Regions from separate parts of the Nonomuraea mangrovi genome, predicted to be linked through region 3. Evidence: predicted binding sites of a transcription regulator. Region 3 holds the regulator's gene; each other region holds the start of a gene.

Region 1 (7,631 bases), on a different contig from region 3:
CCACCAGACCGATGATGTGCGGCAGCGACAGGCCGAAGCCCGCGTAGGTGCCGAGCAGCACGACCGCCTCGTAGGTGATGATCGAGGCGACCACGAGGCTCAGGACCGCGACCAGGCCGAGGCCCCTGTAGTAGAGCAGCGAGTACAGGACCACCAGGCCGAGACCGATGGCGCCGGAGATCAGGCCGCCCATCAGCTGGTCCTGGCCGAGCGTCGAGGAGATCGTGTCGATCGAGCTGCGCACGAACTTCAGCGGCAGCGCGCCGTACTTCAGCTGGTCGGCCAGCTGGGTCGCGGTCTGCTGGGTGAACCCGCCGCTGATCTCGGCACGCCCGCCGGGGATCGGCTCGTTGATGTTCGGGGCGGTGATGACGACACCGTCGAGGACCACGGCGACCATGTTGCGCGGCGGCTGGGCCTTGTAGGCCTCGGTGGTCAGGGTCGACCAGGCCGTGGCGCCCTTGGCCTTGAAGTTGAGCTGGACGACCCACTGGCCGGTGGTCTGCTGCACGCCGGCGCTGGCGGTGTCGATGTCGGTGCCGACGACCCTGGCCTTGTCGAGGATGTACTTGGCGGTGCCGTCCTCGTCACAGGTGACGTACGGCTTGCTCGGGTCGTCCTGGACGCCCTGGCCCTTGTTCTTGGCGCAGTCGAGCTCGTTGAACTGCTTGACGAGCGCGGGGTCGATGCCCGCGAGCGCGGGGTCCTGCGACGGCTGGGCGCTCGGCTGGGCACTGGGCTGCGCGCTCGGCGTCGCCTTGGCGTTCTTGCCCTTGTCCTGGCCCTTGCCGTCCTGGCCGTTGTCCTGCCGGCCCTTGTCCTGGCCCTTCTGCTCGGCACCGGCGGTGGCAGAGGGCGACGGGTTGGGCGAGGTCAGCGCGGACGACAGGGCCTTGCCCGTCGGCGAGGCGCTGGGCGACGGGGCGTTGGCCGACGGCTGGGCGCTCGGCTGTGCGGAAGGCTGCCCGCTCGGCTGGCCGCTGCCCGAGGGCGTGGGCGCCTGGGTGGGCATGGTGCTCGGCTGCGGCTGGGCCGCCTCGGCGGCCAGAACCTGGCGGAAGCGCAGCTCCGCCGTGGTGCCGACCAGCTTGATGACCTCGTCCTTGCCCGCGCCGGGAACCGAGATGACGATGTTGTCGCCCGACTTGGCGACCTCAGCGTCGGAGATTCCGGTGCCGTTCACCCGGTCACGGATGATGTTGACGGCGAGGTTGAGGCTCTCTTCAGAAGGGGGAGAGCCGTTCGGTGTGATCGGCGACAGAGTCGCCGTCGTGCCGCCCGCGAGGTCGAGTCCGAGCTTGGGCGTGAACGCCGGGTGCAGGAACATCGCCCCGCTCATGGCGAGGATGAGCGCCAGGAGCAACAGGAGCGTGCGCCCCGGCTTGCTCTGGCCGCTGGTCGGTCGGGCCACTGGTCGTCTGTTCTTTCAGTTAGAGGTTTGCCGCAAGCCTAGTCAGGACTTCTTGCTATTCGTGTCCTCATCGTTGTTGCGGTCGACCGGCTCGTCGACTCCGTCGGAGTCCTTGGTCTCAACCGTCTCGGGCGCAGTCGTCTCGGAGACCGCCGTACCGGCGATCTTGTCGTCGGTGGTCGGGGTGAGGACACGGCCGACGGCCGCCTTCACCCAGCGGGTCTCCACGCCGGGCGCGACCTCCAGGATGACATCCTCGTTGTCAACGGCGACCACGGTGGCGAACAGACCAGTGGTGGTCATGACCCTTGCGCCGGGCGCCAGGGAGTTCTGCATCTGAACGGCTTCCTGCTGCCGCTTGCGCTGCGGCCTGATGAGCAGGAAGTAGAACACCACTACCAGCAGGACAAGCGGCAGGATGTTCATGAGCGTTGCTGAGTCCACGAGGGCGACCTTCCATCGTCTATCAAAGATGATGACACCGGCTTCGAGCCGGAAATTCCATGCGTTGCGTCGAGGGCCGCGCCGCTCAGCCCGTCAGCTTACACAGCCAGCCAAGCCACGGAGTGTAGGCGGTTGTTGCGAAACCCGGCAACGAGGCAGCGGTTCGGCGCGCGGGGAAGTTCCCAATTCGCAATGCTTGCAACCGTTCTGTGACCCCGGGTGCCGCCCCTCAGGACGGCGGGCCGTCAGGTTCCATCTTGACAGAACACGCCCGAGCTTGACAGAAGCACGCCCGCGGATCAGCACGTCAGATCAGAAAGGCGCCTCCGGCGGCGGGGTGAGCCCCAGGTGAAGCCAGGCGGCGCTGGTGGCGACCCGCCCGCGCGGCGTGCGGGCCAGCAGCCCCTGGCGCACCAGGAACGGCTCGGCCACCACCTCCACCGTCTCCGGCTCCTCTCCCACGGCCACCGCCAGCGTCGAGAGCCCGACGGGTCCGCCGCCGAACTTGCGCAACAGCACGCCGAGCACCGCCCGGTCGAGCCGATCGAGGCCCTCGGCGTCGACCTCGTAGAGGTTGAGCGCGGCCGAGGCGATGTCGCGGGTGATGACACCGTCGGAGCGGACGTCGGAGAAGTCGCGCACCCTGCGCAGCAGCCGGTTGGCGATACGGGGCGTGCCGCGCGAGCGCCTGGCGATCTCGTGCGCGCCCTCGTCGGGCAGCGACACCCCAAGCAGCCTGGAGGAGCGGCGCAGCACCTGCTCGAGCTCGGCCACCTCGTAGAAGTCCATGTGAGCGGTGAAGCCGAACCTGTCGCGCAGCGGGGCGGGCAGCAGGCCCGCCCTGGTCGTCGCCCCCACGAGCGTGAAGGGCGCGATCTCCAGCGGGATCGCGGTCGCCCCTGGCCCCTTGCCGACGATGATGTCGACCCTGAAGTCCTCCATCGCGAGGTAGAGCATCTCCTCGGCGGGGCGGGCCATCCGGTGGATCTCGTCGATGAACAGCACCTCCCCCTCGGTCAGCGTCGACAGGATCGCCGCCAGGTCGCCCGCCCGTTCCAGCGCGGGACCCGAGGTGATCCGCAGCGGGGCGCCGAGCTCGGCTGCGACGATCATGGCGAGGGTGGTCTTGCCCAGCCCGGGCGAGCCGCTCATCAGCACGTGGTCGGGCGGCCTGTCACGTTTGACGGCGCTCTCCAGCACCAGCGACAGCTGTTCGCGCACCCGCGCCTGACCGATGAAGTCGGCCAGCCGTTTCGGCCGCAGCGCCGCCTCGATCTGCAGCTCGTCGCCCTCGGCGTCAGGCGACACCAGGTCGCGCTCGATGCTCACCGCTTCTCCCTATCGCCGTTCGCGCGGTCGCGCCAGGCCCCCGGCCGCCTCATCGGACGCTCAGCGCCCGGAGCGCCGCCTTCAGCAGCGCGGCCACCTGCGGCTGCCTGCCCGCGACGACCTCGGCGTCGGCCTGCGGCTCCACCAGGGCGATCGCCTCGTCGGCGTCTCTGGTGGAGTAGCCGAGTCCGACGAGGCCGGAGTGGACCTGATCGCGCCACAGCGGGACGGCGCCGTGGCCGTTGAGCGCGGCGTTGACCGCCTCCTGCGGGGTGCCGAGCTTGTCCTTCAGCTCCAGCACGATGCGCTGGGCGCCCTTCTGCCCGATGCCGGGGATCCTGGTGAGCGCTTTGAGGTCGGCCGAGGCGACAGCGAGGCGCAGCGAGTTGGGCGTGTGGACGGCGAGCATGGCCAGCGCCAGCTTCGGGCCCACGCCACTGGCCGTCTGGACCAGCTCGAAGACCGTGCGTTCGTCGTCGGTGGCGAAGCCGTACAGGGTGAGTGACTCCTCCCTGACGACGAGGGAGGTGGCCAGCCTGCCGTGCTCGCCGACCCGGAGGGTGGCGAGCGTGCCCGGCGTGCAGTGCACCAGCACGCCCACCCCGCCGACCTCGAGCACGGCCGCGTCGGGCGCGAGCGCCGCCACGACCCCGGAAACCGACGCGATCACAGCGCACGTCCTCTCGATGCCTTGGCCAGCGCCTCGGCCAGTCTGTTCTGGGTGCCGCCCCGCCACACGTGGCAGATGGCCAGGGCGAGCGCGTCGGCCGCGTCGGCGGGTTTGGGCATCTCGGCCAGCCGTAGCAGCCTGGTGACCATGGTGCCGATCTGCTTCTTGTCGGCGGTGCCGCTGCCGGTGATGGCGGCCTTGACCTCCGAGGGCGTGTGGAGGGCCACGGGCAGGCCGCGCCTGGCGGCGCAGAGCACCGCGATGCCGGCCGCCTGCGCGGTGCCCATCACGGTGCGGACGTTGTGCTGGGCGAAGACGCGCTCGACGGCGACCGCGTCGGGGCGGACGTCGTCGAGCCACCGCTCGATGCCGCGCTCGATGTCGACGAGCCTGGCGCCGAGCTCGTCGTCGGCCGAGGTGCGCACGACGCCGACCGCGACGAGCGTCAGCGGCGCGCCGGGGCGGCCCTCGACGGCTCCGAGGCCGCATCTGGTCAGCCCTGGGTCGACGCCCATCACCCGCACGGCCCGCCCTCCGTTCGCTGCCGAACATCTGTTCGGCAGCGAACTCTACCCTGGTTGGGCGGGCGGCGCACGGCGAACACGCGTCGGGGGGGCGGGCGGGACGCCGGTCCAGGCCGGGGGCCGAAGGCGCCGGCGTCGAACAAGCGGATCTCGTCGGCATCCTCGCGCAGCCCGAGTCCGAGCGTGGTGGCGGCGGGAGCGGAGAGGCGGGGAGGATCAGAAGTAGTCGAGCATGTAGGGGGTGCCGGCGAACGCCGCGTCCAGCGCCTCGTCGAACTCCTCGGGGCCGGACAGCAGGCCGCCGAGCCGGAGCGTCGAGGTCGGGATCCCGGCGTACAGCGCCGACAGGCCGTTGACGGTGAAGCGCGGCCCCTCCCCCTCGGTGGCGCCGGCCGTGCCGGAGCCTCCGGAGATCTCCAGCCGCCAGGTGCCGGTGTTGGCAGGCCGCTCCGGATCCTCGACCGTGACCAGGGCGTTCGCCGAGACCACCGAGGGGAAGCCGCGCCTGGCGATCGCGTCGGCCACGTCCACGACGCGGAACATCCACCGCGTCCTCTTGACCTCCTCCTTCCCCCGCTCACGCAGCAGCCACAGGACGGGGTCGTCGGGCGCGACCACCGCCGTGACCTTCGTGGCGACCGAGGAGGAGGTGCCGACCAGCGACCACAGCGCGCGGGCGGTCGCCGCCGAGCCTGCGACGAGATTGTCGACGGCGATGTCGCCGTCGTCCCACGTGTAGGTGACGAAGCCGTCGTCGGCCAGGTACAGGAAGTCGTCCTCGTCGCCGAGGAAGTCGCGCCACGCGGCCTCGTCCCAGCAGATGGGGCCGCTGGCGCGGTTGGCGGCGTGGACCCGGCCGACGATCGCGATCACCTCGGCGGCGTCGCCGGGTCCCATCCTGCGCAGCTTGACCGGTTCGGTGGGGCGGATGGTGCGCAGCGCCTCCGGAGACAGCGTGACGACGTTCTCCGCGCCCGCGTGCTCCCAGCCGAGCGAGCGGTAGATCGGCGTGGTGGCGGGGTAGAGGGCGGAGACCGCGTCCCCGAGTTCGGCGGCTCTGGCGAGGATGGCGCGCATGAGCCGCCTGCCCACGCCGCGCCCGCGGTCCTCGGGGTTGACGACCACGCCCGCGATCCCCGCCATCGGCTGCGGCCTGCCGTGCCACCACTGGGTGAAGCCGGGCAGCCGGCCTGCGGCCGCCAGCCTGGAGCCGTCGAAGACGCCCAGGTAGCGCCCCCGCTCCATGGTGGCCCGCGCCGTCGCACGCCAGGCGTCGACGGTGTCGTCGGGCACCGGTCCGAAAGATCGCTTACGGGTGTCGAGGACGGCGTCGAGGTCGTCCGGCGTCAGGTCACGAATGTCCACAGCAGGTCAACCTACGCACCGCGGGACACGCCTGGCGAACCGTTTAGGCGTCGAGCTTCTCCATGATGTCGTCGCTCACGTCGAAGTTGGCCCAGACGTTCTGCACGTCGTCGCTGTCCTCCAGCGCGTCGATCAGACGGAACACCTTGCGCGCGCCGTCCTCGTCGAGCGGGACGTTCATCGTGGGAAGGAAGCTCGACTCGGCCGAGTCGTAGTCGATGCCCGACTCCTGCAGCGCCTTGCGCACCGGCACCAGGTCACCGGCCTCGGAGACGACCTCGAACGACTCGCCCAGGTCGTTGACCTCCTCGGCACCCGCCTCGAGCACCGCGACGAGCACGTCGTCCTCGGACAGCCCGTTCTTGGGCACGATCACGACGCCCTTGCGGTTGAACATGTACGACACCGAGCCCGGGTCGGCCAGCGAGCCGCCGTTACGGGTCAGCGCGACGCGCACCTCGGAGGCGGCGCGGTTGCGGTTGTCGGTCAGGCACTCGATGAGCACCGCGACACCGCCGGGCGCGTAGCCCTCGTACATGATGGTCTGCCAGTCGGCGCCGCCCGCCTCGAGGCCGCCACCGCGCTTGCGGGCGCGCTCGATGTTGTCGTTGGGCACCGAGTTCTTCTTCGCCTTGAAGATGGCGTCGAAGAGGGTGGGGTTGGCATCCGGGTCAGGGCCACCGGTCCTGGCCGCCACCTCGATGTTCTTGATGAGCTTGGCGAAGAGCTTGCCGCGCTTGGCGTCGAGTGCGGCCTTCTTGTGCTTCGTCGTCGCCCATTTGGAGTGGCCGGACATTACCTAGAGCTCCCTCACCATGTTGACGAAATATTCATGCACGCGTGTGTCCCCGGTCAGCTCCGGGTGGAACGATGTTGCGAGCAGCGGCCCCTGGCGGACCGCGACGATCCTATCCCCAGGGGGAGCGGTCGCCAGCACCTCGACCTCAGAACCCACCGATTCCACCCATGGGGCGCGGATGAAGACGGCGTGCACGGGGGCGCCGGCGAAGGACAGGTCCGACTCGAAGGAGTCGACCTGGCGGCCGAAGGCGTTGCGCCTGACGACCATGTCGATGCCGCCGATCGTCTGCTGCCCGTCGATCCCGTCCTGGATCCGGTCGGCCAGCATGATCATGCCCGCGCACGAGCCGTAGGCGGGCATGCCCTCCTTGACGCGCAGCCGCAACGGCTCGAGCATCTCGAAGATCTCGGCGAGCTTCCACATCGTGGTGGACTCCCCGCCGGGGATGACCAGCCCGTCGACGGTCTCGAGCTCGGCGGGCCTGCGCACGGCCATGGCCTTCGCGCCCGCCTCCTCCAGCATGTGGACGTGCTCGCGCACGTCTCCCTGGAGTGCGAGTACACCGATTGTGGGCACGGTCGTCCTTCCTTCGTGGTCCGGGTTCCCCTGATTCAACACCAGAGCGGTCCGTGCTCTTCCTACAGGGCCACCCTGACCGCCATCGGCAGATGGTCGGAGCCCCCGGTCTCCGCGCCGACCCAGCACCGCAGCACCCGGCCCTTCGGCGCGAAGAGATAGTCGATCTTGCGCTTCTTCACGTAGGTCCACCGCATGCGCGGATCGCACTCGTCGTAGAAGCCGTAGGCGGCGACCCTGCCGGGCGTGAGGTTCAGGTCGCCGCCGAAGACACTGGTGTGGCCCGCCTTCGGCGCGGCCGCCATCAGCTGCCTGACCTGCCTGTGCCGGTACGGCGCGCCGCGTTGCGCGTCGTCGTTGGCCATGCCGGACGACAGGTGGGTGCCGCAGGCCCGCACCTTGACGGCCGCAATCGTCGCGCACAGCGCGGCGCGCCTGGCGAACCAGGGCGGGGAGGTCAGCGGCACGGTCTCGAAGTCGGCCGCGTGGTCGGCGACCGCCACCGTGACG
Region 2 (7,631 bases), on a different contig from region 3:
ATCGGGGCCGCGTCCTGAGGTCTCGCCGAACAGGCCGCCCGCGCCGCCACCCGGCCAGCCGCCCCTCGCAGAGCCGCCCCGCCGGCCGGCGCCGGAGTAACCGTCGTTTCCCTCACCGGACGCTCCGGCCGGGAATCCGCCCTCCTGCCATCCGCCAGTCCGCGGGTCGGAAGAGACGCTCTGGTGCTCCTCTTCCGCGTGCCGGTCGCGGGAGATGTCCTGGCGCCGATCACCAGCCCGTTCGTCACCGGAGACCTCCGAACGCGACGCGCCACCCCGCTCGTCACGAGAGACCTCCGGCTGGCCCGCACCACCCCGTTCGCCACGGGAGACCTGTGGACGCGACGCCCCGACCCGCTCGTCGCGGGAGACCTCCGCCTGCCCTGCACCATCCCGTTCATCACGGGAGACTTCCGGCTGGCTCGCACCGATCCGCTCCTCGAGAGAGGCGTCCTGACGTGCTTCTCCGGCGTTTCGACGTCGAGGGACGGCATCTGGCCATCCCTCGGACGCCCCGGTCTGGGATCCGCCAACCTTCCGGAAGCCGGATGCCTTCCGGGAGTCAGACGCCCCGGAGCCGGTAGAACGGCCGTTGTAGGGAGTCGGCTCAGGCCATGCGCCATCAGGCGTCGAGTCGGACGAGCCGCCCTCGCCCCTGGCCCACGCGGGCGGCTCACCCACGGAGTCGAAGCTGTCACGTCCATGGGAGCGCCCAGCCCGCCCAGCGCCCCAAGCGCCGGATGAAGACACACCCCCCGCGGCAGAGGAGCCGTCTCCCCCGGAGGCGGTCCGCCCTCGAACGGATCGGGTCCCCGCATCGGCATCAGGCCAGCCGTCGTCCCGGTTGCGACGCGAACTCTTGCGGGAGCGCGACGTCCGGCGACGCCCCGACGAGCCGTCGTCTCCCGAGCCGAGCCCTCTGTCCAGGAAGTCGCCGTCGTCTCCCGACTCCAACCCGCCGTACGGCCGGCCACCGTCGTCACCCGAGTCCAGCCACTCGTAGGAGCGGCCGCCGTCATCGCCCGAGCCAAGCCCTCCATCGGGAACGGCCCACTCACCCGACGACGATCGTGAACGGGGTCGACGTTTCGGACGCGGCCCCCGCTGCGCGACGTCCGGCCACGCACCCCAGTCGTGCGCCGCCCCCGGGTGGTCGGCCTCGTCGGCGGGCGGCCCGATCTGCATCCTCCGAGATCGACCCGTGGACTGAACGCGAAGCCCAGGATCATGATCAGTTCCCTGGTCGCGGCTCAGGTCCTGGCCGCGGCTCAGGTCCTGATCGCGGTGGGAGCCTGCGTCGGTGCCGCGGCCAGCGTCGGCCTCGCGGTCAGCGCCGCGGCCGGCGTCAGCGTCGAGGTCGCCCTTAGTGTCGCGGTCGGCCTCCGTGCCGCGGTCAGAGCCAGCGTCGATGACGCGGCCAACGTCGGCATCGACGTCGCGGTCAGTGTCGCGATCGGCGTCCGTGCCGTGGTCAGAGCCAGTATCCCGGTCAGAGCCGGGAACCTGGTTGTGGTCGGCCGAAATGGTGCCGTCTCCACGGGTCCTGTCCGCCGTTCGGGGTGACGCTTCCATTGACGACAGGGCCTCCGCAGCGCCCTGCACGAGGTCGACACCCTGCGCAGACCCAACGTTCTCCTGAGGGAGGTCGCCCTCTTCTCTGCCCGACTGCGTGGTGTCGGCCCTCCCGCTCGGGGCGGGCGAGGCGGCCTGCTCCGGCGCCTCGTCCTGGGACCGGTCCTGGCTGGTTGCAAGGGGGTCGGCGGGCGGGTCAGCCTTGCTGGGGGGCGACCACGCTGGGCCGGTTCCGGCAAACGGCCACGCGGGGCCGTGCTCCGGCTCCTGACTTGTGGTGCCACGTGATCGGGTGGAGCGGGGCGCGGCGAGATCGGCGAAGCCGTCGGGGATCTCGCTCCAAGCGTTCGGGCTGGAGCCGCCCGCATCCCAGGCGTTCGGGCCGGACCCGCCCGAGTCCCACGTGTTCGGACCGGAGCCGTCCGCATCCCATGTGTTCGGACGGGATCCGCTCGTGTCCCAGGCGTTCGAGCCTGAGCTCCCCGTGTCCCAGGCGCCCGGACCAGAGCCGGTCACGTCCCAGGGGGCCGAGTCGCCCCTGTCCCAAGCGCCCGAACCGGGACCGCCCGGGCCCCAGGTGTTCACGCCGGAGCCGCTGGTGCCCGAGGCGCTCGGACTGGAGTCGTTCGCATCCCGGGACCTCGGGCTCCACGCCCCAGGATTCGGGCCCCAGCCGTCGGGCCGCCGACTGTGGCCCGGGCCCCAGCCGTCAGGATCGCGCACGCCCCAGGGGTCGGACTCACGCGCGGCCCACACGCCGGAGCCCCGCGTGCCCCAGCCGTCAGGGGCCTGGTCGTCAGCACCCCATCCGTTCGATGCCTGGTCGGCGGCGCCCCAGCCGCCGGGGCCGTTCTGGCCGAAAGCGTCCCTGGCGACGCCGTCGTCGCTGGTCCGGCCCATCCCGGATGAGCCGTCGCCGGCCTGTGCGATGGCAGTGTCGTTGTCGAGAGACTCGCCGCCCGCGGGGTGGGGCGGAGAGTCCCCGAGGGAGCCGCGCGCGGCCTCGGGGCCGGAGCTGTCGGGACCCTGGCCTGCCCGTCGGCGGGCAGGGGGGTGAGGCGGAAGCGGCTCCGGGGTGGAACCGGGCGGCTTCTGGTCAGGGTCCGACGACATGCTCATGACTCAAACCGGATCAGACGTCACCAGGCTTGGGCGTGGAGGCCTTGGAACCGCGGCCCGTGGTGGCGGGGGCCGGAGGGGCGGCGGGAGCGGCGGCCTCGGCGGGGGCGTCGACCCGCGGGCCCACGCCCAGCTTCTCCTTGATCTTCTTCTCGATCTCGTTGGCCACGTCAGGGTGGTTGCGCAGGAAGTTGCGCGCGTTCTCCTTGCCCTGGCCGAGCTGGTCGCCCTCGTAGGTGTACCAGGCGCCCGACTTGCGAACGAAGCCGTGCTCCACGCCCATGTCGATGAGACCGCCCTCGCGGGAGATGCCCACGCCGTACAGGATGTCGAAGTCGGCGACGCGGAAGGGCGGCGCCATCTTGTTCTTGACGACCTTGACGCGGGTGCGGTTGCCGACCGCCTCCGTGCCGTCCTTCAGCGTCTCGATGCGGCGGATGTCGAGGCGGACCGAGGCGTAGAACTTCAGCGCCTTACCGCCGGTCGTGGTCTCGGGCGAGCCGAACATGACGCCGATCTTCTCGCGGAGCTGGTTGATGAAGATGGCGGTGGTGCCGGTGCTGTTGAGCGCGCCCGCGACCTTGCGCAGCGCCTGGGACATCAGGCGGGCCTGGAGACCGACGTGGCTGTCGCCCATCTCGCCCTCGATTTCGGCCTTGGGCACCAGGGCCGCGACCGAGTCGATGACGATGATGTCGACGGCACCCGAGCGGATCAGCATGTCGGCGATCTCGAGCGCCTGCTCACCCGTGTCGGGCTGGGAGACGAGCAGGGCGTCGGTGTCGACACCGAGCTTCTTGGCGTACTCGGGGTCGAGGGCGTGCTCGGCGTCGATGAACGCCGCGATGCCGCCGGCCCGCTGCGCGTTGGCCACCGCGTGCAGCGCCACCGTGGTCTTACCGCTGGACTCGGGACCGTAGACCTCGACGATGCGGCCCCTGGGGAAGCCGCCGATGCCGAGCGCCACGTCGAGCGCGATCGAACCGGTCGGGGTCACCTCGATGGGAGCCCTGGCGTCATCGCCGAGGCGCATGACGGAGCCCTTGCCGAACTGCCGCTCGATCTGTGCGAGGGCAGTCTCAAGGGCCTTCTCGCGGTCGTTGATAGCCATGGGAACTCCCCGGAGGGTCGTGGTCTGGTCGGTCGAGTGAAAGCTACGCGGTGGGACCGACAATTTTCCGCCGACCCGAGGAAGCCGCGGTCCGGCGCTTCTCATGGTAGCCGAACGGCTGTTCGATCGCGCCTCGAACACGCCAACAGTCACACCGGCCCCGACCGACATTCCCAGACAATACGCCGGGCCTGTTGCCATGGCGCTGACCTGGGGAGATCCTGGGAAAAAGGTCGAGAGGCGGCGACGTGACGAGCACGTACACCGGGCAGCGGCGCGCCCACCTGGAGGCGCTCGCGGCGTTGCTCCCCGACTGCGGGCTCGTCGGGCGGATGGTCGGTGGCGACGACCCCGTGCTGTGGGTGTGGCACCCGCGTACGGGCCGCCAGACCATCATCTTCGCCACTCCGTCGGCGACCGCGTGGGTCTTCCTGTGGTCCCCGGGCGGCCAGGGGCACGCCGACGATCTCGCCGGTACGGCGGAGGCGCTTCACACCTCGCTGGCCGAAGCCACCTGAGAGCCCCTAACAAAAATGATCTGGTCTGCGGCCGGCTCCTGCACCACCTCGCGTTCCCTGGCAGGAAGATCAGCGGACGAGGCGGCGCCAGCAGATGATCGCCGCGGCAAGGGTCATGAAAGCCTCGTGGATGTCGTCTTGTATCTCCCAGCGGATGCGCAGGCGACGGAACCAGTGCAGCAGCGAGAGCGTCTGCTCGATCACCCACCGATGCACGCCCAGGCCGGAGCGAACGGGCGCAATGCCCCGTAGCAGCGGCATGAGCTGGGTGACGTCGTTGCGGTTGCCGCCGGTCAGGCTGAGCGCGAGGGGATGCCTCCTTCCTGGCGTGATCACCGCGATACGGTGTCCGCGGCCGGCGGGCGACCCGGGCGAGACCGCCTACCGGCCGACGAAAGCCGCCCGCAGGCCCGCCACGGTGGACTCCAGGCCGTCGGCGGCGGCCCGGTCGAGAGAGGCCGTGAGCGTCTCGTCGTAGGTGGCGCCCGCCCCCTCCTTGCGCTCCCTGCCCGCGTCGGTGATCACGGTGTAGACGCCTCGGCGGTCGTTGGCGCACAGGTCGCGACGGGTCAGGCCGGAGGCCTCCAGCCGTCCGACCAGGCGGGTGACCGAGCTCTGGTTGAGCCCGAGCAGGTCGGCGAGCTCCTGCATGCGCAGTTCGCCGCCCACGGCCGTGGACAGATGACAGAGCGCCCTGTACTCCGAAAGGCCGAGACCGTGCCGCTGCAGCGCGGTGGACAGCTCGTACTCCACCCTGGCGTGCAGCCGTACCACCCCGACCCACATGTCGTCGTCGAGCGTCGCCATCTGTTCCTCCTTCGCGTGTTGACACCCACTCTATATGTATGCACAGAATATGCATGTACAAGCAATTAATGAAGGAGTTCAGTCCCCCATGGCATGGATCTACTTGCTCGTCGCCGCCGTGTTCGAGGTGGTCTTCGCCCTCGGCACCAACGCCACGGAAGGCTTCACCGTGCTCGGCCCCTCCTTGCTGACCATCGCCGCGGCGGCAGGCGGGATCTTCTTCCTCAGCCTGGCGCTCAGGACGCTGGACGTCGGCGTGGGCTACACCGTGTGGACCGGCATCGGCTCCGTGGGCACGGTCGTGCTCGGCACCCTGATCTTCGAGGAGGCGATGACGCCCGGCAAGGCCCTGGCGTTCGTCCTGATCATCGGCGGCGTCCTCGGCCTCAAGCTGGCCGACCGCCTCTCCCCCACCACGCCCACCGTCTGAGGAGTCACCACCATGGCCTGGATCCACCTTTCCATCGCGATCGTCTTCGAGATCGGCTTCGCGCTCGGCACCAACGCCACCCAGGGCTTCACCCGCCTGTGGCCGTCGGTCTTCACCCTGCTGGCCGCCGCGGGCGGGATCTTCACCCTCAGCCTCGCGCTCAGAACCCTCGACGTCGGCGTCGGCTACACCATCTGGACCGGCGTCGGCTCGATCGGCACCGTCGTCCTCGGCGCCCTCGTCTACAAGGAGAAGATCACCGCGCCCAAGCTGGTCTCCTTCGCCGCGATCATCGGCGGCGTCGTCCTGCTCAAGCTCGCCGCAGGTGCCTGAGCACGAAGGCGACCCGCTCCTCCACGGGGACGCGAGGCAGTTCGACCAGCTCGTAGCCGTAGTCGAGGTAGGCCGAGGACACGGACGCGTAGGTCCGCTCGGCCTCCTCGGGCGTCTGCTTCCGCTCGGCGTCGTTCTCGTAGATCTCCGGCCACGGGGGCGCGACGAAGACCGTGCGGTGGTAGCGGAAGCTCCTGGCCGCGGCGTCGACGTGGGCGGGCACCTGGCGCCCCTCCAGCCGCAGGTAGCCCGCGATGTCGGGCACCCCCCTGTCGAAGACGACCGTGCCCTCCCTGCTCGCGGCGAGCCGGTAGGAGCGCAGTTCGTGGCTCAGCATGAGCTCGGCGAACAGCTCGACGTCCTTCCACGGCAGCGCGAAGCCGCCGATCGCCACCTGGTCCTGGATGATCGCCCGTCCGGCCTCCTCCGAGGCGAACAGGCCCAGGCGGCCGATCAATGTGCTCTTGCCCGATCCTGGACCCCCGGTGAAGACGACGAGCCGAGGCCCGGCCGTACAGCACGAGCAGGTGTGCACCCGTTCCCCCCGAGCGGTCAGCGCAGTTTGCTGGAGACGTTCTCCACCTGGCACACCGCCCGCCAGACGTCCTTGGCGCTCTCGCCCTGCGCGAGGGCCTGCTCGACGGTGCGCCCTCCCAGCGGGGAGAGCACGTAGTCCTTGGCCCACGACTCGGCGTATTCGTCACCGAAGTGGGCGCGCATCCGTCTCCAGAACTCGGTCAGGCGCATCTACCCAGTATGGAACCGGCTCCAGACTGGGTAGGACATCGTGCATGGCGAAAACCCCCAAAACGGCGCCCAAGCCGTCAGCCACCGCCAGATCACATCGGGAGCGTCGCCGCAGCCTGCTCCTCCAGCAGCGGCTCGCCGTACAGAAGGAGAAGGCCGAACGTGCCGAGCGGCACGGCGGCCTGAGACGCGAACCCCGCGAGGGCGCACCGCGTACCCGCAGGGCATCACGGAGATAAGCGGTTACAGCACACGCGAGCCGTACATCTCTCCCAGATGGTCGGCGAGCAGCTCCAGCCGGGCGCCGTCGGGGTCCTTGAAGTAGATGGAGGCGCCGCTCTCGATCTGGTGCGGCACGCCGGCCATCTCCAGCTTGCCGCGTAGCCGCTCCCACGTCGCGGGGTCCACCGAGATCGCTATGTGGTGCAGCCCCCCGAGGACCTCCTGGTACGGCCCGAGGTCGAGCCCGGGGAAGTCGAAGAAGGCCAGCAGGTTGCCGTTGCCGATGTCGAAGAAGAAGTGGTTGGAGCCCTTGTAGTCGCGGTTCTCGAAGATCTCGGTGAGGGGGAATTCCAGGAGCTCCTGGTAGAAACGGATCGTCCGCTCCACATCGGAGGAGATCAGCGCGAAGTGGTGCAGGCCGCGTGCGCTGCTCGATGGTCGGTGCGGTAGGAGGTACTCCCGCTTGATGCGCTCGCGATCAGCCTCGATGGCTGGATAGTCGATGGTCACGTCGCTCACCTCTCCCGCTCTATGTCCCCGGGAGTCCCCTCTCAATCGCGCATGGTGGCGACAATCTCCTTCACGATCTCGATGGTGGTGCCGGGGTGCAGGAAAGCGAAACGCGCGACGGTTTCGCCCTCCCAGCCGGTCGGGGTGACGAATCCGATCTGCCCGGCCAGCAGCCGCTCGGACCAGTCGTAGTAGTCCTGAGCGGTCCATCCGGGACGGCGGAAGAGAACGGCGGACAGTTCGGGCTCGCGGATGAGCTCCA
Region 3 (7,631 bases):
AGGACGCCCTCCTGTGGCTGCGCCACCCCCTGGCCGGCGAACTCGGCGACGGAAGCGACCGCGAGGAGGTCGTCCTCGAACGCTACGACCTCAAGAAGCGCGCGAAGTCCGAACTCGGCAAGGAGGTACGCGCCTTCGAGGTCAGCGGCGACGGCGCCCGCCTGGTCACCAACGGCAAGAACGGCCTGCAGACCCGCTCGGCGAACGAGGGCGACGAGGTCATCACCATCGACCTCGACCGGATCACCGTCACCGTCGACCCCGTCGCCGAATGGCGGCAGTCCTACCACGAGGCGGGACGCCTCATGCGCGACCACTACTGGCGCGAGGACATGAACGGCGTCGACTGGGCCGGCACCCTGGCCCGCTACGCGCCGCTGGTCGAACGGATCGGCGCCTACTCCGAGCTCATCGACCTACTGTGGGAGGTACAGGGCGAGCTGGCCACCTCCCACGCCTACGCCCGCCCCAACGGCGCCGCCGTCGACCCCAAGCGGCGTCAGGGGCTCCTGGGCGCCGACCTCGCGCTCCAGGACGGCTCGTGGGTGGTCGCCAAGATCCTGCCCGGCGAGTCATCCGACCACGCCGCCCGCTCCCCGCTGCTCGCCCCAGGCGTCGCCGTCCGCGAGGGCGACGCGATCGTCGGCGTCGGCGGCCGGCCCGTCGACCCGGTCCGCGGCCCCCAAGCCCTCCTCGCCGGTACGGCGGAACAGCCCGTCGAGCTGACGATCAGGCCGGCCGCGGGCGGCGACACCAGACGCGTGGTCGTGACACCGCTGTCCGACGAGACCGCGGTCCGCTACCACGACTGGGTGGAGAGCCGCCGCGGCTACGTCAGGCAGGCCTCCGGTGGCCGGCTCGGATACCTGCACGTGCCCGACATGGTGGCCAGCGGCTGGGCCCAGTTCCACCGCGACCTGCGCACCGAGATGCCGCAGGAAGGGCTGATCGTGGACGTGCGCGGCAACAGCGGCGGGCACACCTCCGAGCTGGTGCTCGAGAAGCTCTCCCGCAGAGTGTCAGGGTGGGCGATCTCGCGAGGCTACGAGCCGATGCGCTACCCCGAGGACTCCCCGCGCGGCCCGATCGTCGCCGTCACGGACGAGTTCGCCGGCTCCGACGGTGACATCGTCAGCGCCGGCATCAAGAACCGCCGCATCGGGCCGCTCGTCGGCACCCGCACGTGGGGCGGAGTGATCGGGATCGACGGCCGGTACCAGCTGGTCGACGGCACGATCGTCACCCAGCCCCGGTACTCGTTCTGGCTCGACGGCGAGGGATGGACGGTGGAGAACTACGGCGTCGACCCTGACATCGAGGTCGTGATCACACCCCAGGACCGCGTGGCCGGCCGCGACCCGCAACTGGAGAAGGCGGTGGAACTGGCGCTGGAGGCCCTCAACGACCACCCCGCCGCCACCCCGCCCGACCTTCCCCCCGCCGCCCACTAGCGGCACTGCCCCGCTGTGCACAGCTCCACCGTGCACTAGCTCTACGGGCCACTCGCTCTACGGTGCGCCCGCTCTACGGTGCGCTAGCTCCACTGTGCACCGGCCACCCGCCCGCCTCTCGTGCCCCGCACACCGTCGGGGTCACGAGAGGCGGTCACGGGCGAAGGACCCGGGGAAGGCCCACACCTGGTGCCACGTCCGTCCGCGCCTGTGCAGACCGGAACGGCCTGCCGCCGGCAGTGTCGTCCTGTGGAGGCCTCGGCGAACATCGGGGGCAGGTGCCTCTGCGCATCCGCGTTGGTGCTTGGTGCGCACCCGCGCTGTGCCGGCGCGGTCGAGCCCGCCTGCCTTCCCGGCTGGGCGGGGAAGTCCAACCGAACGTTTCCGGGGGCGACCTGGCAGCCCCGCCCCTTCCAGCGGGGATGGGGCAGTGTCGTTGACAGCGTCAGGCCGACCTGAGCGGAGGCCGTCCTGCCGTTTCAGGTTGGGATGGGGCGGTCTCGTTGACAGCGTCAGGCCGACCTGGGCGCAGGCCCCCCGCCGTGCGCAGGGGTCGTCAGCGGCCGGTGAGCGGTTCGGGCCGAGGTGACGTCGCCGCCGGGATCGCGCACACGCGAGTCAGGCGGTCCAGGACCTCGGTGAGGATCTCGGCCGAGGTCGCGAAGTTGACCCTGACGAACCTCTCCCCACCGGGCCCGAAGGTGGCGCCGTCGCTCACCAGGATGCGCGCCTCTCGCTCGAGCACCTCGGCCATCCCCGGACGGCCCACGTCCAGCCACGCCAGATACGTCGCGTCGGGCGCCACGTACCCGGGCACCCGTGAGGCGATCAGCTGCCGGTTGCGGTCCAGGACGGTCATGGTGTCGCTCAGCCACCCGTCGGCGTGCTTCCACGCGGCCACCGTGGCCTCGACGCCGAACACGTTCGCGCCGCCGTACAGGAAGGAGGGATGGGAGCGGAGTGTCTCGCGGATCCGCGGCGGGCCGAGGTGGGCCAGCGCGCAGCGGACGCCGCCGAGGTTGAAGGCTTTGGTCGCGGACGTGAGGGTGATCGTGCGTTCGGGCAGGATCGAGGCGAACGGGATGTGTTCGGCGGGGGAATAGACCAGGTCGGCGTGGACCTCGTCGGAGACGACTAGCAGGTCGTGCCGTTCGACCTGCTCGGCCAAGGCGGCCAGCTCGGATCTCGTGAAGACCCTGCCCGTCGGGTTGTGCGGGTTGACCAGGACGAGCGCGCGGCAATCAGCCAGGTCCGACAGGTCGGTGCGCAGCACGCGGCCCATCTCCTCGAGTGTGCCGAGGAACGGAGGGTAGGCCGGGGCGTGCATCGCGACCGTGTCACCAGGATCTGTGGCGATGTGGAGCACGACCTGGAGCGCCTGGTTGAGGTCGGAGAAGGCGCGGACGGCTGACGGGTCGGCGGCCCAGCCGTACCGGACGAGCATGCGTTCGGTGAACGCCTCGGCCAGCGGGCCCGCCTGCGGGTCGGCCGCCCAGGCGGGATAGCCCAGGTCGCCGCGGGCGCGTCGCTGGAGTGCCTCGACGATCGCGGGCGCGGTGGGGAAGTCCATGTCGGCGATCCAGCAGGCGATGACGTCAGGACCCGCGTTCGCCCATTTCAGGCCGTCTTTGGTGGGCCGGGGGAAGGTATCGTCCACCCGATCAGTGTCACCCAGAATGTGCGACATGCCCGATGGATACGGATTGCGAGCTGATCTGCCCGCTGGGAGGAGTCGACGGGCGAACCGCCGTGGTGGCCGAGAGCTCGGTACCGGAACACGTTCTGCGGCATGGCCCACCATGCCGGTTCGGCTGTGTCACCTCACAGTAAGGTCGGACGTTGCCTGATGCGGCACTGGAACACGTGCGCCATGAAGACCCAGCTCGGGGTACGCCGACTCGATCGACCCTCGGGAAAGGTGAGGGCCGATCGAGCGGCGAGACACGGCTAGAGGCGGCGGAGGACCGCCACGACCTTGCCGAGCACGCTGGCCTCGTCGCCCGGGATCGGGTCGTAGTTGGCGTTGTGCGGGACCAGCCAGATGTGGCCGTCCTTGCGCTTGAACGTCTTCACCGTCGCCTCGCCGTCGATCATGGCTGCCACGATGTCGCCGCTCTCGGCCACCGGCTGCTGCCGTACGACCACCCAGTCGCCGTCGGCGATCGCGGCCTCGATCATCGAGTCACCGGCGACCTGGAGGAGGAAGAGAGTGCCCTCACCGACGAGCTGCTTGGGCAGCGCGAAGACGTCCTCGACGCTCTCCTCGGCCAGGATCGGACCACCGGCGGCGATGCGGCCGACCAGAGGCACGTAGGCGGCCGTCGGCCTGCTGACCGGCGACTCGTCCTCGCCACCGTCGGGGTCCACCCACAGCACCGGCTCGCCGGGGAGCCTGACCTCAAGGGCGCGGGGGCGGTGCGGGTCACGCCGCAGGTAGCCCTTGCGCTGCAACGCGGTCAGCTGGTGCGACACACTGGAAGTGCTGGTCAGCTGCACGGCCTCGCCGATCTCGCGCATGGACGGCGGGTAGCCGCGCTGCTGCACCGAGTCGCGAATCACCTCAAGGATCTTGCGTTGCCTGGGTGTCAGGCCCAGTGAGTCACGACGGCGGACCGCAAGGTCGCTGACGCCATTGCCGTCATTCGGCTCGCTCATGCTCTCCTCCTCGCCCGGCGGCATGCCTCACCGGCCCACCTTCCGGTCCGTGGTCTTCATGTCGCACACAGCGACCGTACCGCCGATGAAGATCAACTTCAAACAATTGTTCGAGTCTTCCTCGAAATCGTCGGTGACGTGGTGTACAACATCGTACGGGAGTTCGATCGACACCGTGTTCGATTCGCTGATCTTTATTTGACCTTTTCCTTGGGTCGACGGTGGCGGGAGGTCATCAGTGCGAGCGACCACAACGACAGATTCGACCAGCCAAGACGAACAACTCACCTTGATCGCGGACATCACGAGAGAGGAGCGCGTGCGTCCTCCCGCTCCTGGAGGCCGACTCCGCCTGGTCCCCCCACCTCGTGGTACGGCAGGGCGCGGCGCGGCGCCTCGCACGGCGAAGGGGCGCGGCGCAGGGGAAGCGTCCGCGGGGGCGGACGGACGGGAGGCCCTGGCCGCCGACGGCGGCGCCAAGGGCAAGCAGGTCGGCGGACGGCCCGCGGGGCCGCGCGAGGCCGGGGGTGGGCGGTCTGCCGGGTCACGAGGGGCATCGGGCGGACGGTCCACGGGGCCACGCGCGGCAGGTGGCGGGCGGTTGCGGGTCGTCCGCGACCAGGGGGTGCAGGACTCGGACGCGCGGGAGGGCACGAGCGGTCCTGAAGGCGGGACGAGAGAGCCGGGGGCGGAGATGGACGGCATGCGGGGCCGGGCGATCGCGACAGGCGATCGATCAGGGCGGACAGGACGCGGCGAAGGTACGCGTGGAGGGCGGGAGGGGCGCCAGAGCGGTCGACGGGGCAAGCGAGGCGGGCTGCGCGGTACGTCGCTGGGCAGGCCGGCCTGGCGACGAAGGGGCGGCGGTCTCCAGACGGGCGCGACACAAGGGCAGAACGCGTTGCCGGGCGGGAACCGGCCCCAGGAGGTGGGGTCGCCCACGGAGCGGACGCGGGAGGTGGGATCGGCGGCGGCCCGGTCCCACGAGGCGCGGTCGGCCACGGTGCCTCAGATCGCGCGGGCGGCGTTGCCCCTGAGTGAGGCCGTCGCGGATCGGCCCAGGCCGATGGCGGTCGACCGAGCCCCGAAGGTGCGCACCGCGGCGAATCGGGGGAAAGCGAGGAAGCGTAGAGCGCGCGAGACCAGGCCGAGGTCGGGCCGGGGTGGGCTCAGGGTGGTCCCGGCAGGGCCGGAGCCGGGTGGAGAGCAGATCCAGCACCCTCCCATGAGGCTGACCAGACGGGGGAGGGTCGTGCTCGTGGGGTTGTTCGCCGTATTGTCCCTGGGAGGCTTCGTGCTCGGCGCCAAGGCCACCAGTTGGGCCATCGCGCAGGAGATGACCGGGACGGGGCGCGAGGGGCTGCCCTGGGTGGTCGTCGAGAAGGGCGACACGCTGTGGACCATCGCGGCCGCGGTCTCTCCGGGCGACGACCCCTCCGCGGTGGCGGGAGAGATCATGCGGCTCAACGGGCTGAACAGCTCACTCATCCGCCCCGGCGGTCGGCTCTACCTGCCCGACCGCGCGCCCTGACCGGCACCTGGGGTATGCGTCGGCCGCCGGCCGAGAGTCGGCGCCCCTTCTTCCTGAGAGACGACGTCCGCTCCACGGCACGCGCTCGGCAACGGCCTGCCCTCGCCAGGTGTGTCGCCCCGGCACGGGAGGGCAGGTGAGCGGTTCTCCGAAGGAGGAACCGTGAAGCTGCTCGTGATCCGTAACTCGAAGGCAGGCGGGGCCGACGACGACATCCGCCGCGCCGCGGTGGCGGCCCTGGAGGCCGGGGCCGATGTGCGGATCTGTGAGGATCCCGAGGATCTCGGCAGGGTGCTGGGGGAGCATTCCGACCGCGTACCCGTGGTCATGGGCGGCGACGGCACCCTGCACGCGCTGGTGGCGGCGCTCGCCGACCGCGGGGAACTGGAAAGCAGGCCGGTCGGGCTGGTGCCGATGGGCACGGGCAACGACCTGGCGCGCGCGGCCGGTCTGCCGCTCGACCCCCCGAGAGCCGCCCGCGTGGTCCTGGACGGGCGCGTGCGCCCCATGGATCTCCTCGCCGATGACAGAGGCGGCATCGTGATCAACGCCGTCCATCTCGGGGTCGGGGCGCTGGGTTCGCGCGAGGCCGTACCGCTCAAATCGCTGCTCCGCCGGGCCGCGTACGTCGTGGGGGCGGTGATCGCGGGCGTGCGGGCGCCGGGCTGGAGGCTGCGCGTCGTCGCGGACGGCGGGACGCTCGCCGACGGGCGGCGCAGGGTCCTGCTGGTCGGCATCGGCAACGGCAGGTCGATCGGCGGCGGAACCCCTCTGACGCCCGACGCCCTGCTCGACGACGGGCTGGCCGACGTGGTGGTCTCCTTCGCCACGGGCCCGCTCGCCCGCCTCGCCTTCGCCCTTCGGCTGCGTCGCGGCGAGCATCCCGATCATGCCGACGTGCGCACCTGCCGGGCAAGGGAGATCACGATCGCGGGGGAGCCCGTTCCCGTCAACGCCGACGGCGAGGTGGGTCCCGAGGTGACGCGCCGTACCTGGACGGTCCGCCACGCGGCCTGGCGCCTTCTGGTTCCCGCACCCGGCAGGAGCGACGATTCCGCGACAAGCCGACCATGACCCGGCCGCCCGATGGAGATACGGGTGCGGCGACCGGCGCATCGCCGGCGTTACTGATCTCGACGGGCGCCCGATGGGGATACGGGTACGGCCCTGTGTTGTTTCTGAAATGCCGCCAAGCCGGTGCACACACAAGGGGTGATGACGGCGGCCCCACTTTGATGCCGATAGCGCTGGTTCGGCAACCGGGCTGATGTCCGCGTGCTGATGTCGGCCGCGGATCCATGGGGACGTATGGTCGCACCGGGGTGGCGGATCCGGAGTGTGCTGGCGGCACTCATGGCCATTCTCGCCCTGGCCGGTTGCTCCGCAACTGTGGCACCTCCGCAGATTCCACGGTCGCAGCCGTCATGGGATTCTCTGACGGATGCCGATTCGCGTGCCGCGGCCGATGACATCTGCCCAAGGGGTAAGGGGTCGAGAGGGTTGGACTGCCGGCCGAAAGCGCCAGGATATGAGGACTGCGTCACGCGCCATAAGGCGAAGAACTCGGCCACATCGAGCCAGCAAGCACTGATCGTCGGAATTGAAGGTAGCTGCGGAGCGGGCGGCGTTCCCTAATGGAGAGGGCTGTGCCGCATCCGTCGAACCCCACTTGTCGTGCCGTACGGGAGCCCCCATCCGGTCTGACGTCGTGTGCGCTGCGAGTGAAAGAGAGTTCTCGCGCTGTCCGGGGAACGTTGATCCGGCTGTCGATTTCGACTGTTCGAAGGCCCGAGACGCCAACTATGAGTGCCGCGACGACCCGCGAGGTGACAACGCGTTCTGCTCGACATATATCGAGGTTCTCGGTTCGTGTCACACGCTTCTTGCGTGCGCCGGTGAAGGACTGTCCCCCATGAGTGCGCATTCGGGATCACTATGAGGATTCAATTGCTTGAGGGATCTGGGAGACGGCATCTTCCAGCAGATCGCGACGT
Region 4 (7,631 bases), on a different contig from region 3:
CCGCCGCTGGCTGTCGAACAGCAGGTGGAGCGCCCTCGCCTGGAGCGCGGGCACCGTCATCACCAGCCGGAAGCGCTCGGCCGCCAGCCGGGAGGCGAACTCGTCCTCCCAGGTCGCGCCCGCTTCGACCACCCGCAGCAGCAGTTGCGCGACCGACTCGCCCTCCTGCCTGTGGCCGACCATGGCGAGGGTCCTGCCGAGACGCTCGTCGGCGTCGAAGAAGACGACCTCCTCCTTGGAGGCGAAGTAGCTGAAGAACGTGCGCGTCGACACCTCGGCCGAGGCGGCGATCTCGGCGAGCGTGGTCTGCTCGAACCCCTTCTCGGCGAACAGCCGCATCGCGCCCTCGACGAGAGCGCGCCGGGTCTTGGCCTTTTTGCGCGCTCTAAGCCCTGCCTCGTCCGTCATGGAACTAATGTACTGCACTGATTGAATTTTTGCATTCGATGATGTTTTCTGGAGGTGTCGATCTCACGAAGGAGTGCGGAATGACCTACCCGATGACCCGGCAGCGCACGTTCGACCCGCCCGACGAGCTGTTCGGCGACCCCGCGCCGGTGCGGCCGCTGACGTTCGCGGACGGGCACGAGGGCTGGCTCGTGACCGGACACGCGGCCGGCCGCGCGATGCTGGCCGATCCCCGCTTCAGCACCGACCCCCGGCGGCTGCATCCGCTCCTCATGTCGCGCAGGCTGCCGGAGAGCGACGTGCCGGCGGGGTTCTTCCTTCGGATGGACGCGCCCGAACACACGCACTACCGCAGGCTCCTCACCGGGCAGTTCACCGTACGCAGGATGAACCTGCTCAGGGCCCGCATCGAGGAGATCGCCGCGGACTGCCTCGACGAGATGGAACGCCAGGGTCCGCCCGCCGACCTGGTGCGCTCCTTCGCGCTGCCGATCCCCTCGCTGGTCATCTGCGAGCTGCTCGGCGTGCCGTACGAGGACAGGGAGCAGTTCCAGCGCGACTCGTCGCGGTTGCTCCGGCTGGAGAGCTCCCCCGAGGAACTGGCGGCCGCGGTCAGCGACCTGATCAAGTACTTCTACACCCTCATCGCGCGCAAGCGTGCCGAGCCGGAGAACGACATGCTCACCGGACTCGTCGCCAGTGGAGAGCTGAACGACGACGAGATCGCCGGCATGGGCTTCCTGCTGCTGGTGGCGGGGCACGAGACGACCGCCAACATGCTCGGGCTCGGCACGTTCGCGCTGCTCCAGAACCCCGACCAGCTCGCGATCGTCCGCGACGACGCCTCCGTGATCGACAACGCGGTGGAGGAACTGCTCCGCTACCTGTCGATCATCCACTTCGGCCCGACGAGGACCGCCATGGAGGACGTCGTCGTCGCGGGCACGCTGATCAAGGCGGGGGACTGCGTCGCGCTGTCCATCCCCGCCGCGAACCGCGACACCGCGCGCTACCCCGACCCCGCCGTCCTGGACGTACGGCGGCCCGCGAGCGGCCACCTGACCTTCGGTCACGGCATCCACCAGTGTCTCGGACAGCAACTGGCCAGGATCGAGATGCGGGTCGCCTACCCCGCCCTGCTCAAGCGCTTCCCTTCGCTCCGGTTGGCGGTCCCCGCCGACGAGGTGCCGATGCGCACGGACATGAGCATCTACGGCGTCCACTCCCTGGAGGTGGCCTGGTGAGGATCAACGCCGACAGGGGCGTGTGCATCGGCGCCGGCATGTGCGTGCTGACCGCGCCGCTGGTGTTCGACCAGGACGAGGACGAGGGCCTGGTCGTGTTGAAGGTCGCCGAGGTGCCACCAGAGGCCGAGGCCGCGGTCGCCCGCGCGCTCACGCTCTGCCCGTCCGGCGCCATCACCCGCGCGGACGAGGCACGCTGACCTCCCCGACGACGTGACCCGCGTCGTCGGGCCGTCGGGCGACACGCCCTGGGGTGACGTTCCCTCGCGGACGGCCGTGCCCTTGTCATGCCTCGCGCTCTCCGTCGCCGCCTTCGCAGGTCAAGCCGATTGATCGAACCTGTGTTCGCGATTCGGTTGACATTCATGGTCATCGAAATTATGTTCGACGGAGTGACGTGAGGCTCGCGGCTCACGTCGAAGAGCCTGGTCGCGGGTTCCCGCTACCCCCATGCGGGGCCCGCGGTCGGGTTCCACGGGCGAAGGGCGCGTCCTCGTCGTCGGCGGAGACGAGTGGGCGCGCGCTGGCCGGACGGGGAGAGGGGAAGCTCCTCGTCCGGCCGCCCGGCGGAAATGTCGGTGGGGTCTGCAAGTGTTGGCTTCACCGGCGGAAACGCCGGGGCCGCCAAGACCCCTCAAAGGAGGCTGGCATGACGACAAGGCTCAGCGACACGCACGGGCCCCGCCTGTCGCCCGCAGTCAGGGCGCATCTCACCGACTCACGCACCTGCCTGGCCGACGCCGTGACGGCCCGCACCCCCGCCACCCGCTACGTCGCCGCACACCTCGCCGCCCTGCGCGCGGCGGCGGCCATCCTGGCCGCGCGTCCGCGCCCGATGGAGGGCCGCAGGCGCAGGCTGCGCAGCGCGTGGGAGCTGCTGCCCGAGGCCGAGCCCAGGCTCGCCGAGTGGGCGGCCTACTTCTCGATCAGCGCCGCCAAGCGTGCCGCCGCGGAGGCCGGCATGGTGCGCGGCGTGACCATGGCCGACGCCGACGAGCTCCTGGCCGAGGCGGAGACGTTCGTCGCCACGGTCGAGGAGATCCTCGGCGTCCCCGGGCAGCCCGCCCTTCCCGTCAACGTTCCCCTGGCGGGCTGAGGGCCCGTCTCCCCGTCTCCCCTTTTCCCCTGGCCCAGGTTCACGGCCGGTCGTCTCGTTCTCGTCGGTGGGAGGACGAAGCGCCCGCCCGGCAGGCCGTCCGGCTCGATCCCTCCGCGAGCCGGACTCCCCCTTCTCCTCACTCCGTTCCTCGCGTCGCGTTGTTCCTCGCGTCGCCTGGCCGAACCCCCGGTGTCTTCCGCCAGAACGGATGCCGGGGCCGAGAAACGTTCAGCACCAGGGCGACCGCCGCCCGGGCGTAGGCCGCCGGGCCGACGAACGGCGTTCCCGGATGCGGGGTGGCCCGTGGGTGGAATCGACCGCAACCCTTGCATCCGGCCGCCGGGCTGTCGGCCGGCGCAAGATGAGCGGCTGGATGTGATTGCTGCGGCGACAGGTCGTCGGGCGCTGACATCGGCTGGCGTTCCCTGATGCGGGGCGGCCTGCGGGCGGGATCGACCGCGACCCCTATGCCTGGCCGCCGTGGTCGCCGACGGGCCCACGATCGTGGACGGTGGCTCCTGGGGGCTCGCGGCCAGGCGCCGCTGGTCGTGCCGGCCTCCACGGTCAGGGCGGGCTCGCGGCCCGGCTCGGTGGGTGGTGTCCGGCGTCGGCTCGGCTGTACGGCGCGGGCGACGGGTCGGCGCCGCAGCCGCTCAGGCACCCGCCGGTCGGCTCAGCCGGTTCCCCGTACCACCTGCTTGAACTCCGGGCACGCGATGAGCGGGTCGTGCGTGCAGGAGGCCGCGTGGCGCAGGCTGTCGCGCATCCTGGTGAGCTGGGCGATGCGGTCGTCCAGCTCGCTCGCCTTCTCCGCCATCCGCTCGCGCAGCGCGTCGTCGGACGGCTTGGCGTGCAGCAGCCGGCCGATCTCCGTCAACGTGAACCCCGCGCTCCTCGCACAGGCGATCAGCGCCAGCCGGCTGAGCGTCTCCGGCTCGTACGTCCGCCTGATCCCGTTACGCCCGGTCGCGCTGATCAGTCCCTTGCGCTCGTAGAACCGCAGCGCGGAGGCCGCGAGACCCGACCGCTGGGCCACCTCGCCGATGTCGAGCAGCATCCGTGACGCCCCCTTGACTTGAACCGCGCTTCAAGTCGCAGTGTAGGGGGCATGACGAAAGTTCACCATCTGAACCTGGCCTCCATGCGCACCGTCGACCCCACCTACGAAGGACTCGAACCGGCCCCCGCCGTCAGCCACGCGCTGCTGGTCGAGACCGATGCCCATGGCCTCGTCCTGGTCGAGACCGGCCTCGGGGTCGACTCGGTCGAACAGCCTGGCCAGGTCCTCGATCCCGAGTGGGTCGAGCTGGTCACCCCCAGGCTCGACAGGGCCGAGACCGCGCTGCGCCGGCTGGCCGACCTCGGCCACGACCCCGCCGACGTGCGCCACATCGTGCTGACCCACCTCGACGTCGACCACGCGGGAGGGCTGCCCGACTTCCCCGAAGCCAGCGTGCACGTCATGGAGGCCGAGCACGCGGCGGCGATGGCAGAGGGACCGAGCCGCCGCTACCGTCCCGCCCACTGGTGGCACGGGCCCAACTGGCAGCTGTACGGCGCGGACGCGGGGGAGGAGTGGTTCGGCTTCGCCGGGGCCCAGCCGTTGCGCGGACTCTCGCAGGACTTCCTCCTGGTGCCGCTGGGCGGGCACACGGCAGGACACGCGGCCGTCGCCGTCAGGAACGGGGACGGATGGTTCCTGCACGCGGGCGACGCGTACTTCTACCACAAGGAGATCGACCCGGCCGACCCCGCGTCGCACCCGCTGTTCGACTTCGTGCAGCTGGACTCGCAGGTGGACGCCGAACTGCGGGTGGCCAACCAGGAGCGGCTGCGCGAGCTGGTGCGTGACCATTCCGACGAGGTGCGGGTGTTCTCCGCGCACGACCCGTGGGAGTTCGCCCGCCTCAGCGGATCCGCCTGACCTTGCGTTCGGAGGCGAACTCCTCGCCCGGCAGCCGCAGGAGACCCGCAGCCGCAGGAGACCCGCCGCAGGAGACTCGCCGCCACAGAAGACCCCGGCCGCCGCAGGTGATCCCGGCCGCCGCAGGATACGGGGTGCCCCTGCGGGACGGCCGGTGCCACGAGACGACGAAAGAGGCGCTTCCCGGGAGATCCAGGGAAGCGCCCCACCCGCGCCTACAAGAGCCTTCAGAAGGACTCGACGGCCCTGCGGGCCTCCGCGTCCAGCACACCCCAGCTGATGAGCTCCTCGGTCAGCTCACTGGGCGACTTGTCATAGATGACGGCAAGCGAACGCAGGTCCTCCTGCCGGATGGAAAGGACCTTGCCGTTGTAGTCTCCACGCTGGCTCTGGATGGTGGCCGCGTAGCGCGCCAGAGCACCCGCCTTCTCCTTGGGCAGCGTCGCCAGGCGCTCCAGGTCGATCACAAGCTTCGGCGTGGGCCCGAGCGGGCTGGGTGCCGCACCCCCGGGCAGCAGTTCCGAGACCGGCACGCCGTAGAAATCGGCAAGCTCGGCAAGCTTCTGCACCGTGACCGCCCTGTCGCCACGCTCGTAGGAACCCACGACGACGGCTTTCCAGCGTCCACGCGACTTCTCTTCGACTCCATGCAGGGACAGGCCCTGCTGGGTGCGGATGGCGCGGAGTCGTGCACCCAGCGACTTGGCGTACTCAGACGGCATCGTGTGGCCCCCCGGCTCTTGTATGTGCTGCTCTCAGTAGATTGTGCTCCCTTGCGACGATTGCCCGGACCACCGGGGGGTGGGTGCCGTACAGGCACCTTCGGTAGCCGAGCCACTGGGGTTTACCCCAGAACGCCGCGAGGTGTGGTTACGGACAGTGACGGTAAAGCTGTGGACGCCTAAGGTCAAGCTGATTGGAAAAAAGATGCCGAATCCGGTCCGGGAGGGTCCGCCTCAAACATCACTGATGTCCCTTGCGTAACACTACTTCGTCACTGTTTGCCGAGAGCCCGAAGGCTGTCTGGGCAGAACGAGGACAGGACGCGGCGCCGCCCTTATGATCTTGACCGATGTGTCGCCGAGGAAGACCCGCCGCAGGGGTCCAGAACCGCTGGAGGCCAGGACGATCAGCTCGCCGTCCAGCCAGTCCGTCCCGCCCATGGCCTGGGCGACGTTCCTGCCCTCCAACGTCTCGACCGCCACTTCGGGCCGCCGGCTCGAAGCCGCCCGCTCCAGGTCGGTCATGGCCTGGGCGCGCAGGCCCTCCAGCATGTCCTGTTCGATCCTGGCCCGGCTCGCGCCGACCACCAGCGTCACCAGGCGCAGCGGCACGGCCAGCGTGACGGCGGTGGCCGCGGCGACCGCCAGAGCCGCGTCACAGGAAGGGGCGCGCCGGTAGGCCACGGTCAGCCGTTCGATGCGCGCCGGCGGATTCTCCGCGTAGCCCTTCGGCGTCAGCAGCACCGGCACAGGGGAGGCGTGCAGGAGCTGGTCGGCGGTGCTGCCGAGGGAGATGCGCGCCTTGGCTCCTCGCGGCCCTGAGCCGATCACGATGACGTCGGCGCCGATCTCGCGCGCCACCTCGACCAGGCCGCGGCCGCTGCCCCTGTGGAAGTGGGAGACGAATGCCGCGTGCTCGCCCACCCGCTTGCGCGCCTCCTCGAAGCCCGCCTCGACCTGCTCCAAGAGGTAGGCCCGCCATGCGCTCTCGTCGGCCCTGCCGGGGCCGGGCGTGCTCCAGGGCGGGGGCTGGATCGTGGCGACGCTCAGGCGCGCTCCCGCCTGCGCGGACAGCAGTTCGGCGAGCATCAGGCCGTCGTGGCCCCGGGAGTCGGGCAGGAATCCGGCGAGGACGTGCTCGAGCTTCATCGGACGCTCCCGGTGTTGAGCCGCGAATGCCTGTAGCCGTAGATGATGTAGGCCACCAGGCCGACGCCCGTCCACAGCAGGAACGCGACCCAGGTGGCCCAGGCCAGCTGGGACATGAGGAGCAGGCAGAAGATCACGCCGAGGACCGGCGTGGCGGGGAACAGCGGCGTGCGGAAGCTGCGCGGCAGGTCGGGTCTGGTACGGCGGAGCACCAGCACGCCGACGTTGACGATGGCGAAGGCGAACAGCGTGCCGATGCTGGTGGCCTCGGCCAGCTGCCCGAGCGGCACGAAACCGGCGAGCACGGCGACGAACAGGCAGACGATGAGGGTGTTGGCGACGGGCACCTGGCGGCGCGGGTTGACCTTCTCGAAGATCTTGGGAATCAGCCCGTCGCGCGACATCGCGAACAGGATGCGGGTCTGGCCGTACAGCACGGTGATGACGACGCTGGCGATCGCGATGACCGCGCCGAAGGAGACGATCAGCCCAGGCCAGGTGGCTCCGGTGGCCAGGTCGACGATGAGCGCCAGGCTGGCCTCGGTGTTGTCGGGGTCGAAGTCGGTCCACGGCATGGCGCCGATCGCCGCCACGGCGACCAGGACATAGATCACCGTGACGATGACCAGCGACAGGATGATCGCCAGCGGCAGGTCCCGCCTGGGATTCTTGGCCTCCTCGCCTGCGGTCGAGGCGGCGTCGAAGCCGATGTAGGAGAAGAAGACCTGGGAGGCGGCGGCGGTGATGCCGGCGATGCCCAGCGGGGCGAAGGGGGTGAAGTTGCCCGCGTTGAAGGCGGTGAAGGCGACCACGCAGAAGAAGAGGAGCACCGCGACCTTGATGTACACGAAGATCGTGTTCGCGGTGGCCGACTCCGAGGTGCCACGCAGCAGCAGCCAGGTGGCCAGCGCGACGATCGCGATGGCCGTGAGATTGATCACCCCGCCCTGCATCGGGCCGTGGATGATCGAGGCCGGCAGCGCCCAGCCGAAGGCGCCTTCGAGGAAGGTGTTGAGGTACTCGCCCCATCCCACCGCCACGGCCGCCACGGAGACCGCGTACTCCAGCATCAGGCACCAGCCGCA

The links. The regulator LexA, encoded in region 3, represses DNA repair genes until DNA is damaged. The targets are predictions, from matches to a motif close to TCGAACANNTGTTCGA.
Region 1: ruvC (crossover junction endodeoxyribonuclease RuvC) is a predicted target of LexA. The motif match lies at 4,399-4,414, and genes of this name have one in related genera.
Region 2: recA (recombinase RecA) is a predicted target of LexA. The motif match lies at 3,913-3,928, and genes of this name have one in related genera.
Region 4: ACFSKW_RS40945 (SAV_6107 family HEPN domain-containing protein) is a predicted target of LexA. The motif match lies at 2,025-2,040, and genes of this name have one in related genera.

Annotation. Positions count from the first base shown of each region.
Region 1 covers NZ_JBHUFV010000016.1:53,431-61,061, forward strand. Annotated here, with positions in the region: gene secD (protein translocase subunit SecD) at 1-1,411, opposite strand, end outside; gene yajC (preprotein translocase subunit YajC) at 1,454-1,855, opposite strand; gene ruvB (Holliday junction branch migration DNA helicase RuvB) at 2,168-3,184, opposite strand; gene ruvA (Holliday junction branch migration protein RuvA) at 3,234-3,854, opposite strand; gene ruvC (crossover junction endodeoxyribonuclease RuvC) at 3,851-4,378, opposite strand; gene ACFSKW_RS10375 (GNAT family N-acetyltransferase) at 4,595-5,743, opposite strand; gene ACFSKW_RS10380 (YebC/PmpR family DNA-binding transcriptional regulator) at 5,787-6,539, opposite strand; gene pdxT (pyridoxal 5'-phosphate synthase glutaminase subunit PdxT) at 6,543-7,067, opposite strand; gene ACFSKW_RS10390 (endonuclease/exonuclease/phosphatase family protein) at 7,184-7,631, opposite strand, start outside.
Region 2 covers NZ_JBHUFV010000079.1:171,498-179,128, reverse strand. Annotated here, with positions in the region: gene recX (recombination regulator RecX) at 1-1,185, opposite strand, end outside; gene ACFSKW_RS47135 (hypothetical protein) at 1,228-1,563, shown strand; gene recA (recombinase RecA) at 2,705-3,802, opposite strand; gene ACFSKW_RS47125 (hypothetical protein) at 4,051-4,320, shown strand; partial or broken gene ACFSKW_RS47120 (transposase family protein) at 4,390-4,686, opposite strand; gene ACFSKW_RS47115 (MarR family winged helix-turn-helix transcriptional regulator) at 4,702-5,127, opposite strand; gene ACFSKW_RS47110 (DMT family transporter) at 5,216-5,557, shown strand; gene ACFSKW_RS47105 (DMT family transporter) at 5,570-5,890, shown strand; gene ACFSKW_RS47100 (AAA family ATPase) at 5,868-6,425, opposite strand; gene ACFSKW_RS47095 (DUF3046 domain-containing protein) at 6,443-6,637, opposite strand; gene ACFSKW_RS47090 (VOC family protein) at 6,881-7,378, opposite strand; gene ACFSKW_RS47085 (pyridoxal phosphate-dependent decarboxylase family protein) at 7,411-7,631, opposite strand, start outside.
Region 3 covers NZ_JBHUFV010000033.1:90,530-98,160, forward strand. Annotated here, with positions in the region: gene ACFSKW_RS18930 (S41 family peptidase) at 1-1,451, shown strand, start outside; gene ACFSKW_RS18935 (MalY/PatB family protein) at 2,008-3,138, opposite strand; gene lexA (transcriptional repressor LexA) at 3,399-4,106, opposite strand; gene ACFSKW_RS18945 (hypothetical protein) at 4,134-4,409, opposite strand; gene ACFSKW_RS18950 (LysM peptidoglycan-binding domain-containing protein) at 5,332-5,637, shown strand; gene ACFSKW_RS18955 (diacylglycerol/lipid kinase family protein) at 5,800-6,711, shown strand.
Region 4 covers NZ_JBHUFV010000061.1:424,879-432,509, reverse strand. Annotated here, with positions in the region: gene ACFSKW_RS40960 (TetR/AcrR family transcriptional regulator) at 1-408, opposite strand, end outside; gene ACFSKW_RS40955 (cytochrome P450) at 489-1,652, shown strand; gene ACFSKW_RS40950 (ferredoxin) at 1,649-1,852, shown strand; gene ACFSKW_RS40945 (SAV_6107 family HEPN domain-containing protein) at 2,302-2,748, shown strand; gene ACFSKW_RS40940 (MerR family transcriptional regulator) at 3,425-3,808, opposite strand; gene ACFSKW_RS40935 (MBL fold metallo-hydrolase) at 3,860-4,675, shown strand; gene bldD (transcriptional regulator BldD) at 4,903-5,397, opposite strand; gene ACFSKW_RS40925 (universal stress protein) at 5,662-6,546, opposite strand; gene ACFSKW_RS40920 (amino acid permease) at 6,543-7,631, opposite strand, start outside.